3 linked regions of the Halobaculum roseum genome follow. The main gene of each other region encodes a partner of the protein of the gene in region 3 in a complex. Links are inferred from orthologs where the notes say so. Each region holds a gene or a part of one and is shown on either strand. Other genes may lie near its edges. The genes, in order: K6T36_RS10985, rpl7ae and K6T36_RS13630.

Region 1 (6,526 bases), 500 kb from region 3 along the record:
TCACCTTCGGCGACCTCGCGGGCAACGAGTTCGCGATCCGGATCCGCGAGACGGCGGGTGACCCCGATCCGATCACCCGCGACCTGCGGGCGTTCGCCGCCGGCGACAGCGCCGCCGCCGGCGACAGCAACGTTGCCGCCGACGACACGGCGGTCGAGATCGCGGTGCCGAACTACTTCGGCCACCAGCGCTTCGGGAGCCGCCGGCCGATCACCCACGAGGTCGGCCTCGCGGCGATCCGCGGCGACTGGCGCGGCGCGGTGCTCGCCTACTGCGGCAACCCGTACGACACCGAGCCGGAGGACTCCCAGCGCGCCCGCGAGGTCGTCGAGGACCAGGCGGACGCCGACAGCCCGGACTGGAGCGCCGCGCTCGAGGCGATGCCCGGTCGCCTGCGCTACGAGCGCTCGATGCTCCACCGGCTCGACGAGGGCGCCGACTGGCGTGAGGCGCTGGAGGCGGTCCCGTCGAACCTCCAGCGGCTGTTCGTCAACGCCGCGCAGTCGTACGTGTTCAACCGGATCCTCTCCGAGCGCCTGCGCCGCGGGCTGCCGTTCGATCGCCCGGTCGCGGGCGACGTGGTCGCGTTCGTCGAGCGGGACACCGCGTTCCCGAAGCCCGACATGGACCGGCTCCAGCGGGCGACCGAGGGGCGCGTCGACACGCTCGCGCGCCACTGCGAGCGCGGGCGGGCGTTCGTCACCGCGCCGCTGGTGGGCACCGAGACGGCCCTCGCGGACGGCGAGCCCGGCGAGATCGAACGCGAGATCCTCCGCGACCTCGACGTGGATCCGGGCGACTTCGAGCTGCCGGGGGAGTTCGCCTCCACGGGCACCCGTCGGGCGATCCTGCTCCCGACCGACCTGACGGTCTCGGCGGAGGATGGCGACCCGGTGTTCGAGTTCGCGCTGCCGTCGGGGTCGTACGCGACGGCGGTGCTTCGGGAGTACATGAAGTGCGATCCGGAGCGGCTCTAGGACAGCCGCGGCGGTGTGCGATCCGGAGCGGCTCTAGAACTACCCTGCGGTGAGGACGCCCCGGTTCTCCCCGACCCGGACCTATTTCGCGCGGACCGTCGAACGACGCCCATGACGCGCCACCTCGACGCGGCGGAGGACCGACGATGAACGCGGCGGCGATCGACCACTTCGTGCTCACCGTCTCGGACGTGAGCGCGAGCTGTGACTTCTACGAGTCGCTGGGGGCGGAGGTCGTGACCTTCGGCGACGACCGGAAGGCGGTCCGCTTCGGCGACCAGAAGATCAACCTCCACCCGACCGACGGCGACGTGACGCCCGTCGCGGCCGAGCCGACCGTCGGCGCCGGCGACTTCTGTCTGCTGACGGAGACGCCGATCGAGACCGTCGAGGCCGAACTCCGCGAGCGCGGGATCGAGATCGTCGAGGGGCCGGTCGAGCGAACCGGCGCGGTGGCGCCGATCACGTCGGTGTACGTCCGCGACCCCGACGGCAACCTCGTCGAGATCGCGACGACCTGACCGGCCGTCGACGGGGCGAACGAACGGGCTTATCCTCGCGCCGTCCCTTCCGACGGTAATGAACTGCCGGCGGTGCGGCTCGTCCCTTCGCAAGCCCGGGGACTACTGTCTCGCCTGCGACACCGCCAACTGCGAGAGCGTCGTGATCGAGTTCGGGGCCGACCGCGCGACGCTCACGATGCTCGGCTTCGAGCCCGAACACCCGCCCGACGACTTCGACCCCGCGTCGCTGGTGCTCGGGGAGACGACGGTCACGACCGTCCCCGACGACGGCGAGCGCACCGCGAAGGTGCAGCTCCGGAACTTCGCCGGCCGCGTCGCCGACGAGGTACGGCGCAAGCGCCCCGAGACGGTGTACGCCGCCGGCGAGCGCGAGCCGCTGCGGGAGGCCCGCGCGCAGCTGCACTACGAGTTCTACCGCGTCCCCGACGAGGACCCCGTCGGCGCCGTGCTCGCCCGCCGCGGCGAACCGGCGCTAGAGGTGGTCGACGCGCCGGCGGAGGCGAAGATCGGCGGCTCGCACTCGACGCTCATCGGCGAGCGAACCGGGATGAAGGCGATCCTCGCGGCCGCCGAGCACCCGCACGTCAAGAAGGTGATCCCCGGCCCCATCGACGCCGGTGGCTCCGGGTCGCGCACGGGCCTGCGCGCGAAGGTGACCCGCGCCGACGAGCACGGGAACGTCCGGCTGCTCCTGCGTGACGGCTCCAGCGTGCAGGAAAATCGCGTCGTCACGACCGCCGGCGACCGCGAGACGGGCGAGCGGGTGCGCGACGACCTGAACGAGGTGCTCCAGGAGTCGGGGTTCGCGGAGGGCGGGGGGCGGTAGCGCCCGGCGTCAGACCGTCCCGTGATCGCCGGCGAGCCCGTACTCGTCGGCCTCCGCGCGCGGGTCGGCGCGCTCGTACAGGGCGTGGAGCGTGAACGAGACGTTCCGCTTGCGGCAGCTGTCGCGGTAGGCCGCCAGCGCCTCGCGGTCGGGGAACTGCACGCGGAAGTCCCATCCCGTGTGGTCGCCGCTGGCGGACACCGGGCGGGCGCCGGTGTCGGCGAACACGTGGGATGCGGTCCGCTGGGTCGTCTCGGGCGCGAGCGTCGCTCGGTAGAACCGGAAGTCCGGTCCCTCGCCGAGCACGCGCACGTCCTCGACGGACTCGTCGTTGGCGAGTGCGTCCTCGAAGCGTGTCAGGTCGTCGCCGCGGGCGAAGAACTCGATGCGCGTGGTGTCCCCCTCGATCGTCCGCTCGAGGTCGGCCGTCACCTCGGGCGCGGCCGCGAGGGCGTCGCGGAGGACTGGCGTCGACAGCGTGAATTCGGCGATGAGCATTCCGGCGGTCTCCTATCAGAGTACCGACCATCCACGGAGATAAAGGTGTGCCACGGTGTCCCCGAGGAGGGCTCCCGGGACGGGCCGCCTCGACCGTCGACGACGACGGGCGGAATTCGCGGGGTTTTTGACGCCCAACGGCGAAGTCGCGTTCATATGGCTGAACAGCAGAAGGCGCGGAAGGTCGGCAGCGCCGGCCGCTTCGGCGCGCGATACGGGCGCGTCGCCCGAAAGCGCGTGTCGGACATCGAGGCAGAGATGGAGAACGCCACCGTCGACGGCGACTCGGTCAAGCGCATCGGCACCGGCGTGTGGGTCAACGAGGAGACCGGCGAGACGTTCACCGGCGGCGCCTACCGGCCGCAGACGCCGGGCGGTCGCTCGGTGCGGCGCAGCATCCGCGCCGCCCTCGAAGACGAGAGCGACGACGAGTAACCCCCCGATCCTCTCACACAGATGAGCTACAAGTGTTCCCGGTGCAAGCGCGACGTCGAGCTCGACGAGTACGGCGGCGTGCGCTGTCCGTACTGCGGACACCGCGTGCTCCTCAAGGAGCGCGCGCCCGACGTGAAGGAAGTCGACGTTTCCTGACCCGGGCGCCGTGCCCGCACCCGACGCGTACGACCACCGCGCGGTCCTTCGCTTTCCGTACCCCGACCAGCGGCGCGCCCGGACCGTCCACGGGGCGATCGCCGTCGAGGTCGGCGACATCGACGACGACCGGTCGACGGCCGCCGTCGACCGCGCGGGCGACACCGTCGAGGTGACCGTGCGCGCGCGCGACCTCGTCGCGCTCCGGGCCGGCGTCAACACCTGGACCCGGCTCGTCGAGACGGCCGAGACGGTGGCGGCGACGGCGGAGCGGTAAGCGACCCTCGGAGGAGGCTCCCGGTCGTTGACGGCGCGCCGGCGCCGTTCGCGACGCGCACGGCCATTCCGTTCGCCGCTCGCGCCGAGGGCTCACTCACTTGACCGCACCGCTCACGGCCGTGGGCGGCTCGGCCCGGAGACCTCGCCGCCGTTCACGAGGCGTTCAGTCGCTCGCTTCGCTCGCTCTTTCACGCCTCGCTCCCAATGACCGGGCTTTTCACCCCGAAGCCCAACTGCCCGTGTATGCAGGGTAATCTGCCGCCGGAAGCTCAAGAGAAGATCGAGGAACTGCAGGACCTTCAGGAGCAGGCCCAGCAGCTCGCCGAACAGAAACAGTCCACGCAGACCTCGCTGACGGAGGCGCAGTCCGCGCTGGACGCGATGGAGGACATCGACGAGGACTCGACGATGTACCGCGAGGTCGGCGAGATCCTCGTCGAGACCGACTACGAGACCGCCTACGACGACCTCGAGGAGAAGGTCGACACCCTCGAGATGCGCGCCGAGCGCTTCGACTCCCAGGAGGAGAAGGTCCAGCAGCAGTTCGAGGAGCTTCAGGAGGAGCTCCAGCAGATGCTGCAGGGCGGCGCGGGCGGCGGCCCGGCGGGCATGGGTCCCGGCGGCGCCGGCGGCGCGTAAGCCGTGAGCGACGACCGCCCCGAGCCGACCGACGAGGAGGTCGTCGAGACCGCCTCCGAGGCGGCCGAAGGGGTCGTGCTCGCGCGGTATCGACAGTCTGATCTCCGTGACTTCGACGTGACCGTCTCCTTCGAGGACGGCGTCCTCGACGTGGACGTGTACGTCAATCCGCCGGCCGACGCCGAGGCGGACGCCGACGAGGTGGCCGACGAGGCCGCCCGCGCGGCCCGCGACGCCGTCGACGAGCTGTTCGGGCTCGCGTAGGCCCCTCGATCCGTTCGTTCGACCGCCGCTCGCCCGTATTGACGTGTATCTGATACGAACGTTTATTCTCGATCGGGTGGTATGCTACCACATGGCAGCCAGACGAAGCGCCGGCACGACCGCACTCGACGTGTACCGCGACCGCCTCCGCGAGGCGCCAACCTGTCCGGAGTGCGGCTACACCGACGACGGCGGCGACTGGCAGACCGCATACCGCGAGCAACAGCTCGTCTACCGGCACAGCTGTCCGCGCTGTGCGGCGATCGACACGCGCGTGCTCCGGTTCGACGGCGCGAGGTAGTCGGGGTCGGCGGCGGGGGGTGGCCGTCGGGATCGAGGTCGACCGATCGGTCGCCCGTCGAGCCGGCGATCGATCGGTTCCGGGCCGGTTCGCGGCGATAGTAACGCTTACGCGCGGTTCCGTCCAAGGGCGCTCGTGACACCCGCAGGCGACTCGCCGTCACGCGGCGTCCTCCTGATCACGGTCGACTCGCTGCGCGCCGACGCGCTCGGGCCCCACACGCCGACGCTTCGCGAGCTCGCCCGCCGCGGGACGGCCTTCGAGACGGCCGTCGCGGGCGGCAACTGGACCCCCTTCTCGTTCCCGGACCTCCTCGGGGCACGCCCGGTGTTCGCCGACGCGTCGACGCCGGGGCCGGCAACCGACCCGACGCTCGCGGAGTCGCTGTCGGCCGCGGGCGTGCGCACCGCCGGCGTCAACGCGGGGAACGGCTTTCTGACGGAGTACTACGGCTACGACCGCGGCTTCGACGCCTTCGAGTCGTTCCTCGACGGCGCCCGTACCCCGGTCGGGCGCTTCCTCACGACCCATCCGACGGTCAACGGCTGGGTGCAGTACCTCGGCTGGCCCCTCGGCAACGCCGCCGCGAAGCTGCGCGGACACGAGCGGCGCCACGCGGTCGACACCTCCCACCTCCACGCGCTCGAACGCCGGGCGTTCGACGCCGTCGACGACGCCGCGGCCGACGACGACCGCCCCTTCTTCCTGTGGCTCCACTACATGGACACCCACACCCCGTACGTCCCCGCCCCGCGGCACGTCCGCGCGGTCACCGACGGCGAGGTCGGGTCGTTCCAGACGCTGCTGGGACACCTCCGTGCCGGGCTCGGCAAGGAGGTCGACGAGGGAACCCTCCGAACCCTGCGGGCGCTGTACGACGCCGCGGCCCGGCAGGTCGACGAGTCCGTCGAGCGCGTCCTCGAAGAGCTCTCGGCGGCCGGCCTGCGGGATGAGACGACGGTGGTCCTCGCCGGCGACCACGGCGAGGAGTTCCTCGACCACGGCCACCTCGCGCACTACCCGAAGCTGTACGACGAGCTCGTCCGCGTTCCGTTCGTCGTCGACCATCCCGACGCCCCCGCCCGCCGCGAATCGTCGCCGGTGCCCCTGCGCGACGTTCCCCCGACCGTCTGCGACGCGCTCGGCGTCGAGCCGCCGGCCGCGTTCGCCGGCGAGAGCCTCCTGCCGACGGTCACCGACGCAGTCCCGCCCGAACGCGAGCCGGTCACCTCCCTCGCCCTGCGTGGGGAGTCGGTGACGAGCCAGCCCATCCCGCGCCGGCTCGGGGACGGCACGCCGCTGGTCTCGGCCCGAACCCGGGAGTGGACGTACATCCGCGAGCCGGACGGCGGGGTCCGGGTGTTCGACCGCGAGCGCGACCCCGGAGAGCGTGAGCCCGTCGACCGCTCGGCGGTCCCGCGCGAGACGATGCGCGATATCGAACGCGCGGCCGACGACCGGCTCGCGCTCCTCCCCGACGCCGGCGACGCCGCGGATGCCGACGGCGACCGCGGCGACGAGGGGGACGAGGTGCCAGACGAGATCGGACGCCGCCTCGACGCGCTCGGCTACCGCTGAATCGCCGCCCCGGCGTCCTCGGCTACCGATGACCGGTAGTTTTCACGTG
Region 2 (6,462 bases), 2.5 Mb from region 3 along the record:
GTGGACTTCCGCCAGGGGTGACGGACGGATGAACGACGGCGAGGTGGACGGCGAGACGGGCGGCGAGTGGGACGGCGAGACTGGCGGCGACGCGGGCCGCGAGTCGGACATCGCCGCGCTCGCCGCCCGTGCGGCGGCGGCCCGGGAGCGAGCCGAGCCGGACGAGGCCGCGGCCGCGGACGCCGCCCGCGACGGGCTCGGTCCCGTGGTCGCGCGGTACATCGAGGCGCGAACCGGGAGCGTCGAGCGCCTCTCGTCGGAGGGACTCGGCGATCTCGACCGCGCCTGCAACGACTGGCTCGTCGTGTACGCGCGGCGCTACGGCGTCGAGTGCGACCCCGGCGTTCCGGTTCGTACCGCCGCGGAGGCGCTGCTCGACACCCACGACATCGTCGCGACGGCGCGGGTGCTCACGGGCGTTCCCGCCCCCGGCGACGGGTGAGCGCGACGAGTGACGACGCCCGGGGAGAACGCCGGCTGCCGGGTGGGCCTTCGGTCACGACGGACCGGCCCGTCGCCGGGTGGACGTGTCTGTCCCCCGACCCCGACGGACTATCATTAAGTATAGTGGTGTGTTAACAGGAGCCATGGAACTGACCGAGCAGTTGTCGTTCAGCCACGACGACCGGCGGGACCTGTACGAGTACGTCGAGGAGCACGGGACGGTCCACGAGCGCGAGGCGCGGCGGGCGCTCAACATGGACCCGACGGCGTTCGGCCACCACGCGACCGTGCTGGTCCGCGACGGCTACCTCACCTGGGAGGACGACCGCCTGAGCGTCGCCTACGAGGAGGAGGACACGAGCGACCACGAGACGAACGGGTTCACGTACACGGTCCGGATGGCCGCACAGCGCGACCTCGGCGGGCTCGTCGGCGCCATCCGCGAGGTCGCCGAGGAGGGGACCTACATCGAGGCGGAGACGGTGGCGGACATCATCGAGCACGACGAGGTCGTCCTGCGACACAACGAGCTCGGGTCGCGGCTGTTCTTCGTCGCCGCCGTCGACGACGACGTCATCGGGTGGGTCCACCTCGAGTTGCCCGAGGCGGAGAAGCTGAGCCACACCGCGGTGTTGACCGTCGGGCTCCTTCCGGAGTACAGGGGCAAGGGGATCGGGTCGACGCTCCTGGCGCGCGGCGAGTCGTGGGCCGCCGACAACGGCTTCGAGAAGCTGTACAACAGCGTGCCCGCGACGAACGCGGACGCCGTCGAGTTCCTCGTGGCCCACGGGTGGGAGCGGGAGGCCGTCCGGGAGCGGCACTACAAGATCGACGGCGAGTACGTGGACGAGCTCATGCTCGCCAAGCGGATCGACTGATCAGCCCCACCCGTTCCCGCCGTCGGGAAGCGGTTCCGCGACGACGCCGTCGCGCTGGACGAGCACCCGCCCGTGGGCGGCGCACACGTCGCGGTCGGCCTCCCACGGGACGTACAGCCGTACGGCGGCCTCCCGCGTGCAGCCGTCCTCGGCGCACTGTTTCTCGTCGCCCCCGTCGCCCGCGGACTCGGCCATCTCGGTCCAGGGTTAGCGGTCAGTCGGGTTTACTCCATCGCCGGATCGAGGTGTTCCGCGGATCCACGCCATCGGCGGTCCCGACTCCGTCCGGGAGTCGCTGTCGCCACGTTCAGGGTACCGGGCCGCGGCGTTCGGGTATGGAACCCGTGGACCTCACGCGACCGATCGAGCCGGGGATGCCCGTCTACCCTGGCGACCCCGGCGTCTCGGCCGACGCGAGCGCGACGATGGGCTCGGACGGCTTCCGCGTCACGCACCTCTCGTTCACCACCCACGTCGGGACGCACATCGACGCGCCGGCGCACATGGAGCCCGAGGGGGCGACGCTCGACGAGTACGGGATCGCGGACTTCCGGTTCGACGCGCGGTTGGTCGACCTCGCGGGCGGGGACCGCGACTCCGGCGGCGACTCAGCTGACGACCCTGGGCTCGGCGCGCGCGACCCCGTCACGCCCGCGATGCTCCCGGACGGGGAGGACCTCGACGCCGAGGTCGACATGCTCGTCCTCCGAACCGGCTGGGGCGCGTACTGGGGCGACGAGCGCTACTTCGACCACCCGTACCTGCGCCCGGAGGCCGCGCGCCACATCGCGGATCTCGACTGCGCCGTCGGGCTCGACACGATCAACCCGGACCCGACGCCGACCGAGCGTGCCGGGGAGGCGAACGCGGAGCCCGAGGGCGTGCCGGCGCACCACGAACTCCTCGGCGCGGGGACGTTCATCGTCGAGAACCTGAATCTCTCGGCGGACCTGCCCGAGCGGTTCACGCTGCGCGCGTACCCCCTCCGCGTCGACGCCGACGGCGCACCGGTTCGGACGGTCGCCGAGTGACCATCGCGAGCCCACTGAGCCGGCGCGGAAGCCGTCCCGTCCGCCGATCGGACGCTGCCGGGAAGTGTCGTGGTGGGGGCTCACACGGGCGCGAAGCATTGAACACGTTTATACCGCCATCCCGACTACCGATGGAGTACGACCTGCTCGGGGTCGTGACCCGCTCCGTCGTCAGGGAACTTACGACCGGCGGAGGTGTCGAGCCACCGAGCGGGAAGCCACACAACAATGTCAGTCTACGTCGACTACGAGACCCCTGCGGACCTCGCGGAACGAAGCCTCGACGCGCTCGAGGTCGCCCGCGACACCGGCATCGTGAAGAAAGGAACCAACGAGACGACCAAGGCGGTCGAGCGCGGCAACGCCAAGCTCGTGTACATCGCCGAGGACGTCGAGCCCGAAGAGATCGTCATGCACCTCCCCGAGCTGTGCGAGGAGAAGGGCATCGCCTACGTCTTCATCGAGACGCAGGACGATGTCGGCCACGCCGCCGGCCTCGAGGTCGGCTCCGCGGCCGCCGCCGTCACCGAGACGGGCGACGCCGAGGAGGACATCGACGACATCGCCGGGAAGGTCGAGGAACTGCGGTAAGCCACCATGTCCGCTGAAGAGCAAGAGAGCGGCTCCACGCCCGCCGAGGTCGTCGAGATCGTCGGCAAGACCGGGATGCACGGCGAGGCCATGCAGGTCAAGTGCCGCATCCAGGAGGGCGAAAACCAGGGCCGCATCATCACGCGGAACGTCCTGGGTCCCGTCCGGATGGGGGACATCCTCCAGCTGCGCGAGACCCAGCGCGACGCCGACTCCATCGGAGGTCAGTAAGCCAATGCCCCAGCAACGAGACTGCGACTACTGCGGCGCCGACATCGAGCCCGGCACGGGCACGATGTTCGTCGCCGTCGACGGCAGCGTCACGCACTTCTGTTCGGCCAAGTGCGAGAAGAACGCGGACCTGGGTCGCGAGGCGCGCGACCTCGACTGGACGGCGGAGGGCCGCGAATGAGCAACGACGAGCGGACGTTCGTGATGGTCAAGCCCGACGGCGTCCAGCGAGGGCTCATCGGGGACGTCGTCTCCCGGTTCGAGCAGCGCGGCCTGAAGCTCGTCGGCGCGAAGTTCATGCAGATCGACGAGGACCTGGCCCACGAGCACTACGGCGAGCACGAGGGCAAGCCGTTCTTCGAGGGGCTCGTCGAGTTCATCACCTCCGGCCCCGTCTTCGCGATGGTCTGGGAGGGCGCCGACGCCACGCGGCAGGTGCGCAAGATGATGGGCGAGACCGACCCCGCCGACTCCGCCCCGGGCACGATCCGCGGCGACTTCGGCCTCGATCTCGGCCACAACGTCATCCACGGCTCCGACCACGAGGACGAGGGCGCCAACGAGCGCGAGATCGCCCTCTTCTTCGACGAGGACGAGCTCGTCGACTGGGACCTCGACGCCGCGTCGTGGGTCTACGAGGACGAGTAACGCCGCTCGCGACGGCCGCGTCGATCGACTGCGGTTTGCGGTTCCCGATTTCTCGACGCGAATCGCGTCCATAGCGGCCGGTCCGTCCCCGTCCTTTCGCGTCCCCGACACGCCCCGTCGTCAGGGAGGCGAGGAGTATGGACCGCGATCCCCGTCCCCAACGACAGCATACAAGCCGGCCGCCGTGTAACTCCGGCCATGGTCACGTTCCTCGCCGGCGGCACCGGCACGCCGAAGCTCCTCGACGGCGCCGCGGGCGTGTTCGATCCCGCCGAGACGACCGTCGTCGGGAACACCGGCGACGACGTGGAGATCGGCGGGCACCTCGTGTGCCCGGACGTTGACACGGTGCTGTTCCACGGCGGCGGCGTCCTCGACACGGAGCGGTGGTGGGGGATCGCCGACGACACGACCGAGACCCACGAGGAACTCGCGCGTCTCGCCGACGCCGGCGGACTCGACGGCGGCCCGCGCTACCTCCCAGACGAGGCGCAGATCACGGGACGAGAGATCGCGCGCTGGCGCCGCTTCTCGGGCGTCGCGGAGTTCATGGAGATCGGGGACCGCGACCGCGCGGTCCACCTCACGCGTACCTCGCTGCTCGACGAGGGGCGATCGCTCACCGCGGTCACGCGAACGCTCGCCGAGGCGTTCGACCTCGACATCGACCTGATCCCGATGAGCGACGACCCCGTCGCCACCATCGTCCACACCGAGGACGGGTCGATGCACTTCCAGGAGTACTGGGTCGCACAGCGCGGCGAACCCGCCGTCGAGGACGTGGAGTTCCGCGGGAGCGACGCGGCGACCCCGACCGACGCGGTCCGCGCGGCGCTGCGCGACGAGGTGGTGATCGGTCCGTCGAACCCGATCACGAGCATCGGGCCGATGCTCGCGCTCGACGGCGTCCGCGAGGCGCTCGCGGAGACGACCGTCGTCGCCGTCTCGCCGTTCGTCGAGGACCGCGTGTTCTCCGGTCCCGCGGCCGACCTCATGCGCGGGGTCGGCCGCGAGCCGAGCACCGCCGGCGTCGCCGACGCGTACCAGTTCGCCGACGCGTTCGTGCTCGACGACGCGGACGGAACCGACCTCGACCGGCCGGTCGTCCGCACCGATACGCGGATCGACGACGCCGAGGACGCCGAGCGAGTCGCGCGCGCCTGCCGTGAGGCGCTGGAGGTGCCCGGGTGACCGACGGCGACGCGGAACCGCCGGCGACCGTGGGGACCGCGGCGACGGCGGCCGACCTCGACATCGATCCGCCCCTCGCGCTCGCGAGCCTCTCCGGGGACTCGGACGCCGAGTGGGCGCGCGCCGGCGACGACTACGCCGGGGCGGCGTTCCTCGGAGGGATCGCGGTGGACGCGGAGAGCCGCGCGGCCGTCCGCGAGATGGTCGCCGACCGCGACCGCGACGAGTTCCTCCCCGAGGACCCGCTCGCGTGGATCGACGACCAGCTCGACGCGCTCGCCGATTCCGAGGCCGACCTCCGAGCCGGCGTGAACGTCCGCGCGACGACCCCGACCGCGGTCCGCGACGCGGCCGCCGTCTGCGCCGACCACGGCGCGATCGTGGAGGTGAACGCACATTGCCGACAGGCGGAGCTGTGTGCCGTCGGCTGCGGCGAGACGCTGCTTTCCGACACCGACCGCCTGTCGGAGTACGTCGCCGCGGCCGCCGGGACCGGCGCCGACGTGAGCGTGAAGGTCCGCGCTGAGGTCCAGAGCGTGGATCTCGCCGAGGTCGCCGGCGCGGTCGCCGACGCCGGCGCCGACGCGATCCACGTCGACGCGATGGACTCCGAGGGCGTCGTCGGGGTCGTGAAGGACGCGGCGCCCGGACTGGTCGTGATCGCGAACAACGGCGTCCGCGGCCGGCGGACGGTCCGCGAGTACCTCGCGGCCGGCGCCGACGCGGTGAGCGTCGGCCGCCCGAGCGACGACGAGCGCGTCCTCCGCCGGGTTCGGACGGCGGTCGACGAGTGGGCCGACGAGGCCGGACAGCCGGGGGTCGCCGCAGGAGCGGGGCCGCCGGAGGTGGGACGGTGACCGACCCTGGCCCCGTCACGGACGCAGCACGGCGCGGCCCGGGGGCCAACGCCGAACTCGCGCTGCTGCTGGAGGTCGCCGGGACGCCCAAACCGGGCAACGTCGACCGGGCACGCGACCTCGCGGCCCTGCGGTTCGAGCACTTCCTCGCGGGCGCCGTCGGCGCCCGGCCGGGGTTGGAGCGCGCGGCCGCCGGCGACCCGGTCGGCGATGCGTTCGAGACGGCCGTCGCCGGCATGAGCGAGCAGTCCGGCGGCAACACGCAGTTCGGCTGTCTCCTCCTGTTGACGCCGCTCGTGCGCGCGGCCGCGGCCGAGGACCGCGCGCTCTCGCCCGACGGCGTCGCCGCGGTCTGCGAGGGCACGACCGTCGACGACGCCGCCGGCTTCTACCGCGCCTTCGAGCATGTCGAGGTGGCCGTCGCCGACCCGCCCGAGGGGATGGATGCCCTCGACGTGCGCCGCGGCGCCGACGCGGTGCCGGCGCTGCGCGATCGCGGGACGACGCTGTTCGACGTGATGCGCGAGTCGGCCGCGCCGGTCGACGACCGGGGACCCCCCGGCGACGCGAACGCCCGGGAGTGGGTCGCAG
Region 3 (6,447 bases):
CCCGGAGACCCGCGGGACGATCCTCATCCCGCTGGGCGTTCTCCTGCTCGTGTACCCCTTCTCGGTGATCGCGGGGATGCTGGAGCTGCCCGGGGCCGTCGTGTTCGGCTCGATATCCACGCTCCTGGGGCTGTACTCGCTGTGGCGCGGCCTCGGGCTGGAGGAGACCGTCGACGGGCTCGCGGAGCGCGCGCGCACGGGCCTGTACGCCGGGCGCGTCACGATCGTCACCTACCTCGTCGCCCTGGCGCTGCTGGTCATCGGCGGGGTCCAGGGGCTCGACGCGCTGGCGGTCGCCGAGGCCGCCGAGACGGGCGAGATCCCGATCGCCCAGCGGCTGGCGGTGTTCGTCCACGCGTCCGTGCAGTGGGCCGCGGCCGCGGGCGTCACGTCCTCGCTCGGGCAGGTGACCGACGAGTACCTCGCCGAGCGGTTCCGCTGGCGGTACCTCAACGCCCCGTTCTACGTCGCCGCGATCGCGATCGTGTTGTACGGGCTGTCGGGGTACTTCCTCCCCGACGTGCCGGCCGCCGGGACGGCGCCGCTGTCGCTCGCGCGGCTGGCGCTGGCGCTCACCGCCGGGACGCTGATCGGCGTCCTCTCGACGCTGACGTTCGCGGTGGCGGAGTCGTGGTTCCCGCAGGAGGCCGACGCCGACGGCGACGGCGACCGCGAGGGGGAGACGGGCGCGATCTGAGGTCGAGGAGCCGAACCCGGGACGGGCCGATCCGAACCCGCGGCGGTCCGAGCCGGCCCGAACTGGTTCGGGCCGCGGGCGGATACGCGCCTTTTTTGGGGGCCGATTCGGAAGGGGAGGCTATGTCTGCGGCATCGGACTCGTACGATATCGTCGTCGTCGGCGCGGGCACGGCGGGAGCCTTCGCCGCCTCGACGGCCGCCAGCGAGGGGCTCGACGTCGTCGTCCTGGAGCGAAAGCCGGAGGAGGAGGCGGGCCACATCGCCTGCGGCGACGCGATCAAGGGGAAGTCGACGTTCCCCGACGTTATCGACCTCGACTACCTCCGGGAGGAGTCGTTCACCAACCAGAACATCCGCCGCGCGGTGTTCGAGAACCCCAAGACCGGCGAGGAGCTCGACGTGCCGTTCGGCCAGGCCGGGGCGGTGGTCGACCGCAAGCGCTACGGCGAGGTGATCCTCGAGGAGACCCAGCGCGCCGGCGCCGACATCCACTACGACACCGTCGTTCAGGACGTGGTGCAATCGAATGACGGGAAAGTGACGGGCGTGCGCGCCAAGCGGAACGGCGATCCCGTCACCTACGAGGCGGAGCTCACCGTCGACGCCGCCGGCGCGCTGTCTATCCTCCAGGACAAGGGCGAGTTCGGCGACGCGAGCTTCGACACGAACGTCTCGTACTCGCAGTTCTGTTCGGCCTACCGCGAGGTCGTCGAGGTGCCCGAACCGGTCGACTACGAGGACGCCATCGTGTTCAAGCCCACCGAGGAGCTCGGCTACCTCTGGTACTTCCCGCGCACGGGCACCGAGATCAACGCAGGCCTCGGCTTCCAGATGACCGAGCCCCCGATGAAGCTCGTGGAGGTGCTCAAACGCGACATGAGCCGCCGCCCCGAGTTCGAGGGCGCGACCGTGAAGGACAAGCTCGGCGCCGCGCTCCCCACCCGGCGCCCGTACGACTCGGCGGTCGCGGACGGCTTCGTCGCCGTCGGCGACGCCGCCGGCCACGTCAACCCCACCACCGGCGGCGGCATCCCCGGCGCCGCGAAGTCGGCCCACTGGGCGGTCAAGCGCGCGATCGACGCCGTCGTCGAGGGCGACGCGACCGAGGAGCGCCTCTGGCGGTACAACCACGACGTGATGACCGACTTCGGGAAGCGCTTCGCCGCGATGGACGTGTACAACATCTGGGGGACCGCCCACGAGGTGGACGAGCTCACCGACATCATCACCGCCCTGCCGGGCCAGCAGCTCGTCAATGCCATGACCAAGGGCGAGACCTCGATGAGCCTGCGACTGAAGCTGAAGACGGTGTTCGACACGTACGGGCACTGGGACACGCTGCGGGAGCTGTACAAGGTCCGCGGCATCGCCGGCGACCTGAAGGACCACTACGACCGCTACCCGGAGCGACCGGGCGGGTTCGAGGGTTGGCAGGAGCAGCGCGACTCGCTCATGGACGACCTGTACGCGGTTTCCGGCGCGGATCCGAAGTACTGACGACCGACGCCGCGAGTTCCCGCCCCGCCGCAGGTGTCCCTCGCAGTTCTCCCGCGGTTTCTCTCGCAGCTCGCCTCGCAATTCTCCCGCGGTTTCATCCCGAATCACCCCGGCGGCGACTGTGACGGCCTCCCGCCCGCGGCAACTCCGTACCGTATGGGTTTTAAGCGCCGACACTGAACGGTGTTCCAAGAGGAGATTCCGCTATGGAGATGCCACGCCGGATGAACACGTACTGTCCGCACTGCAACGCCCACCACGAACACGAGGTCGAGAAGGTCCGAACCGGCCGCCAGACCGGCATGAAGTGGACCGACCGCCAGCAGGCCCGCGGCACGTCCGTCATCGGGAACGCCGGCAAGTTCTCGAAGGTGCCCGGCGGCGACAAGCCCACGAAGAAGACACACCTCAAGTACCGCTGCGGCGACTGCGGCAAGGCCCACATGCGCGAGGGATGGCGCGCAGGTCGGCTCACCTTCCAGGAGTAATCATGGCGGGGAGCTTCTTCCGCGTCACGTGCCCGGACTGTGAGAACGAGCAGGTCGTCTTCGGCAAGGCCGCGAGCGAGGTCAACTGCGCCGTCTGCGGGACGACGCTCGCGCGACCCACCGGCGGCGACGCCGAGTTCGCCGGCGAGGTCGTCGAGACCGTCGAAGCGCGGTAACGTCGGGTTCTGCGGTTCGCGGTTTCTCATCGGTGCGGAGTGGCGATGCCTTCGGCTCGGTTGAACCCCCCACAGTGGAGACGAGTCGCGTGCGTATCTATCGGGGGCTCATACCGAACGAACGGGATCACTCTGAAAGCCCCACACCTTTAGTTAAATACCCGCCACAGGTGGCGATATGGCGGCAGTCGAAGTGTGGACGCTTGGGCTGCACATCGCCGCGGGAGCGGTCGCCGTCTTCGCCGGCGTCGGTGCGCTCGTGACGGCCAAGGGGGGGACGCGACATCGCACGGCCGGGAAGGTGTTCCTGCTGGCGATGGGCGTCGTCGTTGCGACCGTGTTCGTCCTGTTGGCGTTCGATCCGACAACCCTCCGGATCGTTCTCACGCTCGTCGCGGTCTTCAGCGGCTACCTCGCGTTCTCGGGGTATCGGGCGCTCTCCCGGAAGCGACCGAGCCACGGGGCACACTCGATCGACTGGATCGCGACGGGGTCGGTCGTTCTCGCCTGTCTCGTGCTGGGCGTGTGGGGCCTCAGTTGGTATCTCGACGGGCGGTCGTTCGGGATCGTGATGACGGTGTTCGGTGCGATCGGGATCGTGTTCGGCGCGATCGATATCCGAGCGTTTCGCAGCGACGGGACGGACGAGTGGATGGTAAGCCACCTTCAGCGGATGATCGCCGCGTTCATCGCGACAGTCAGTGCGGTCTCGGCGGTCAATCTGACGCCACTGATCGGCGTGTCGGCGTGGCTCTGGCCGACCCTCCTCGGTGTCCCACTCATCGCGTACTGGTCTAATGAGTACAGTTCCGAGTAGCCTCCAGTCTGAGAGAACATGGGACAGTCACCGTCACTCATCGCGACCGGCGGTGCCGACCGACCGATAGCCGATTCGCGGAGGAAATTCAGCAGGGCCGCTGAAGCCGTTCCTCGGTCGAGTATCGAGGGCCCGTCTGTTCGAGAAAGGGTCCCCGTCGTGCAGTTCGGCGCTGAGTTCTGTGGTGGTCGGCCTCTGATAGGCCGACAATTCGACAGCCCGACAGTCCAACAACGCGACGGGCCGACAACCCGGACCGCGAGGTATCGGCCCCTCGATTGACAAACGGTATTAGGCTCGGTCGGGAACACTCGCGTATGAAATTCACCGGCTGGCCCGAGCAGGGCGAACTCGTCGTGGGCGAGATCGACGAGATCGCGGACTTCGGCGTGTTCGTCGACCTCGACGAGTACGAGGACAAGCGCGGACTGTGTCACGTCTCGGAGGTCGCCTCCGGGTGGATCAAGAACATCCGCGACCACGTGAACGTCGGCGACCGCGTCGTCGCGAAGGTGCTCGACGTCGACAAATCGAGCCAGCAGATCGACCTGTCGATCAAGGACGTCAACGACCACCAGCGCTCGGACAAGATCCAGGAGTGGAAGAACGAGCGGAAGGCCGATAACTGGATGGGCATCGCCTTCGGCGAGGACGTCGACGACGACACCTACACCGCCGTCGCGGAGGCGCTGTACGCCGAGTTCGGATCAATGTACGACGGCTTCGAGGCCGCCGCGATCCACGGCGAGGAGGCGCTGGAGGACACCGACCTCACCGACGACCAGATCGAGGCCATCGTCGAGACCGCCCGCGAGAACGTCTCCGTCCCGTACGTGAACGTCACGGGCTACGTCGACCTCTCGTCGCCGGGCCACGACGGCGTCGACGACGTGCGCGCCGCGCTGGAGGCCGCCGAGGGCAACGGCGAGGTCCCCGACGAGATCGAACTCGACGTGTCGTACGTCGGCTCCCCCGAGTACCGCATCAAGGTGCGCGCGCCCGACTACAAGACCGCCGAGACCGAGCTGGAGGCGTCCGCCGAGCGCGCCCGCGAGGCGATCGAGGCCAAGGGCGGCACCGGCCGCTTCCACCGCGAGCGCGAGACCGAGGACGAGTAACCCCGTTCCAGACGCGTGAAGTCCGACATCCGCGTGTGCGGCGACTGGGAGGCGGCCCACGAGCGGCCCGTCTACACCCTCGGCGACGCCTGTCCCGAGTGCGGCGCCGACGCGGTGAACTCCGCGCCCGCGCCGTTCAATCCCGAGGACCCCCACGGGGAGTACCGACGACGGGCGCGCCGTCGGAATCTCGGCGGCGACGCTGACCGCGACGGCGACGCTGACCGCGACGGCGACGCTGACCGCGACGGCGACGACGAGTAGCGAGGGTCGACTTTCGGCGACAACGACCCCGACCAGCCGCGGGCGTGCACACCGCGCGAACGGGTGCGACGACGCCCGTCAGAACCACGGGTGGGACTGGAAGGGGCCGCCGGCCTCGTCAGTCGAGGCGAAGCAAGCACTGGAGCGAGCGCCGGAGGCGCGAGCGAAGCGCGCACCGAGCCGCAGACGACGAGGCCGGCGGGGGCTTCCGCGGTCGTCGTCGCGGTCGCGGCCCTCGCGGCGGCAACACGGTGCACCCTCACGGACCCGTCGGAATCGGATCGAACGGATCGAGCCGACGCGTCTTTACCTCCCCCGCCCGCCAGCAACGAGCATGGACGACATCGACATCGAGGTCGTGAGCGATCCCGATCTCACCGACCCCGTCTTCATCGAGGGGCTGCCCGGCGTCGGCCACGTCGGCAAGCTCGTCGCCGAGCACCTCGTCGAGGAGTTCGACGGCGAGCTCGTCAGGCGCGTGTACACGACCGACTTCCCGCCGCAGGTGACCGTCGACGACGACGGCGTCGCCGAGCTGACGCACGCGGAGTTCCACCACGTCGACGCCGACGGCCAGGATCTCGTTGTTCTGACCGGCGACCACCAGGCCGCGAGCAACGAGGGCCACTACACCCTGACGACCGCGTTCCTCGACATCGCCGAGGAGTTCGGCTGCGAGCGCGCGTTCGCGCTCGGCGGGGTGCCCACGGGCGAGCTCATCGAGGACGACGAGTACGACGTGCTCGCCGCCCGCACCGGCGACACCGACCGCGAGGAGCTTGAGGCCGCGGGCGTCGAGTTCCGCGAGAACGAGCCCGCCGGCGGCATCGTCGGCGTCTCCGGGCTGGTGCTCGGGCTGGGCACCCGGCGCGGGCTCTCCGCGGCGTGTCTGATGGGCGAGACCTCGGGCTACCTCGTCGACCCCAAGAGCGCGCAGGCCGTGCTCGAAGTGCTGCAGAACCTGCTCGACATCGAGGTCGACTTCTCGGACCTGGAGGAGCGTGCCGAGGAGATGGAGGAGGTCGTCGGCAAGATCCAGGAGATGCAGGGCAGCGGCGGCGGCGGGATGCCCAGCGAGGACGAACTGCGCTACATCGGCTGATCGCGCTCTTGGCGACGAGGTCGGCACCCGCCCGGATACCGGCAGCCCGCGCGCCTGCCACAACGCCTTTTCGCGCGAGTCGCCTCCGATCGATCGATGACAGACCAGCAGTCGTTCGGTCCCGACGACATCCCGTCCGCAAAGGGCATGCCGCGACTCGGCCTCGGCACCTGGGAGAACACCGATCCCGAGGCGTGTCGAAACGCGGTCGCGACCGCCCTGGAGATGGGATACCGTCACATCGACACCGCCCAGATCTACGGCAACGAGGCTGAGGTCGGCGACG

What was found.
Region 1: K6T36_RS13630 (region 3) and K6T36_RS10985 share a complex: the UniProt entries of both Methanocaldococcus jannaschii proteins name them as parts of the 50S ribosomal subunit. The link is inferred for Halobaculum roseum from one-to-one orthologs.
Region 2: K6T36_RS13630 (region 3) and rpl7ae share a complex: the UniProt entries of both Methanocaldococcus jannaschii proteins name them as parts of the 50S ribosomal subunit. The link is inferred for Halobaculum roseum from one-to-one orthologs.

Annotation. Positions count from the first base shown.
Region 1 is NZ_CP082286.1:2,167,363-2,173,888, forward strand. What follows is about bases 1,679-4,620. They hold K6T36_RS10985 (eL43 family ribosomal protein), read left to right. Parts: upstream 1,679-2,981; coding sequence 2,982-3,260; downstream 3,261-4,620. Other genes in these bases: K6T36_RS10975 (DUF2103 domain-containing protein), read left to right, coding at 1,679-2,327; K6T36_RS10980 (bacterio-opsin activator domain-containing protein), read right to left, coding at 2,337-2,825; K6T36_RS10990 (DNA-directed RNA polymerase subunit P), read left to right, coding at 3,282-3,416; K6T36_RS10995 (KEOPS complex subunit Pcc1), read left to right, coding at 3,427-3,693; K6T36_RS11000 (prefoldin subunit beta), read left to right, coding at 3,939-4,334. Also shown: tRNA pseudouridine(13) synthase TruD, read left to right, coding at 1-977; K6T36_RS10970 (VOC family protein), read left to right, coding at 1,124-1,498; more of K6T36_RS10975, read left to right, coding at 1,557-1,678; K6T36_RS11010 (HVO_0649 family zinc finger protein), read left to right, coding at 4,690-4,899; K6T36_RS11015 (sulfatase family protein), read left to right, coding at 5,035-6,477. UniProt on the Methanocaldococcus jannaschii protein: Binds to the 23S rRNA.
Region 2 is NZ_CP082286.1:218,852-225,313, forward strand. Bases 1,385-4,262 are described here. They hold rpl7ae (50S ribosomal protein L7Ae), read left to right. Parts: upstream 1,385-2,581; coding sequence 2,582-2,944; downstream 2,945-4,262. Other genes in these bases: K6T36_RS01150 (DUF8014 family protein), read right to left, coding at 1,385-1,517; K6T36_RS01155 (cyclase family protein), read left to right, coding at 1,658-2,353; K6T36_RS01165 (30S ribosomal protein S28e), read left to right, coding at 2,951-3,175; ndk (nucleoside-diphosphate kinase), read left to right, coding at 3,353-3,823; cofD (2-phospho-L-lactate transferase), read left to right, coding at 4,022-4,262. Outside these bases: K6T36_RS01135 (FAD-dependent monooxygenase), read left to right, coding at 1-21; K6T36_RS01140 (DUF8055 family protein), read left to right, coding at 29-442; K6T36_RS01145 (GNAT family N-acetyltransferase), read left to right, coding at 588-1,322; more of K6T36_RS01150, read right to left, coding at 1,323-1,384; more of cofD, read left to right, coding at 4,263-5,014; K6T36_RS01185 (tRNA-dihydrouridine synthase), read left to right, coding at 5,044-5,871; K6T36_RS01190 (triphosphoribosyl-dephospho-CoA synthase), read left to right, coding at 5,868-6,462. UniProt on the Methanocaldococcus jannaschii protein: Multifunctional RNA-binding protein that recognizes the K-turn motif in ribosomal RNA, the RNA component of RNase P, box H/ACA, box C/D and box C'/D' sRNAs.
Region 3 is NZ_CP082286.1:2,671,441-2,677,887, reverse strand. The notes cover bases 1,181-4,043. They hold K6T36_RS13630 (50S ribosomal protein L44e), read left to right. Parts: upstream 1,181-2,402; coding sequence 2,403-2,684; downstream 2,685-4,043. Other genes in these bases: K6T36_RS13615 (translation initiation factor IF-2 subunit alpha), read left to right, coding at 3,995-4,043; K6T36_RS13620 (hypothetical protein), read left to right, coding at 3,039-3,677; K6T36_RS13625 (30S ribosomal protein S27e), read left to right, coding at 2,687-2,860; K6T36_RS13635 (geranylgeranyl reductase family protein), read left to right, coding at 1,181-2,196. In the rest of the region: K6T36_RS13640 (DUF373 family protein), read left to right, coding at 1-697; more of K6T36_RS13635, read left to right, coding at 820-1,180; more of K6T36_RS13615, read left to right, coding at 4,044-4,795; K6T36_RS13605 (proteasome assembly chaperone family protein), read left to right, coding at 5,394-6,161; K6T36_RS13600 (aldo/keto reductase), read left to right, coding at 6,309-6,447. UniProt on the Methanocaldococcus jannaschii protein: Binds to the 23S rRNA.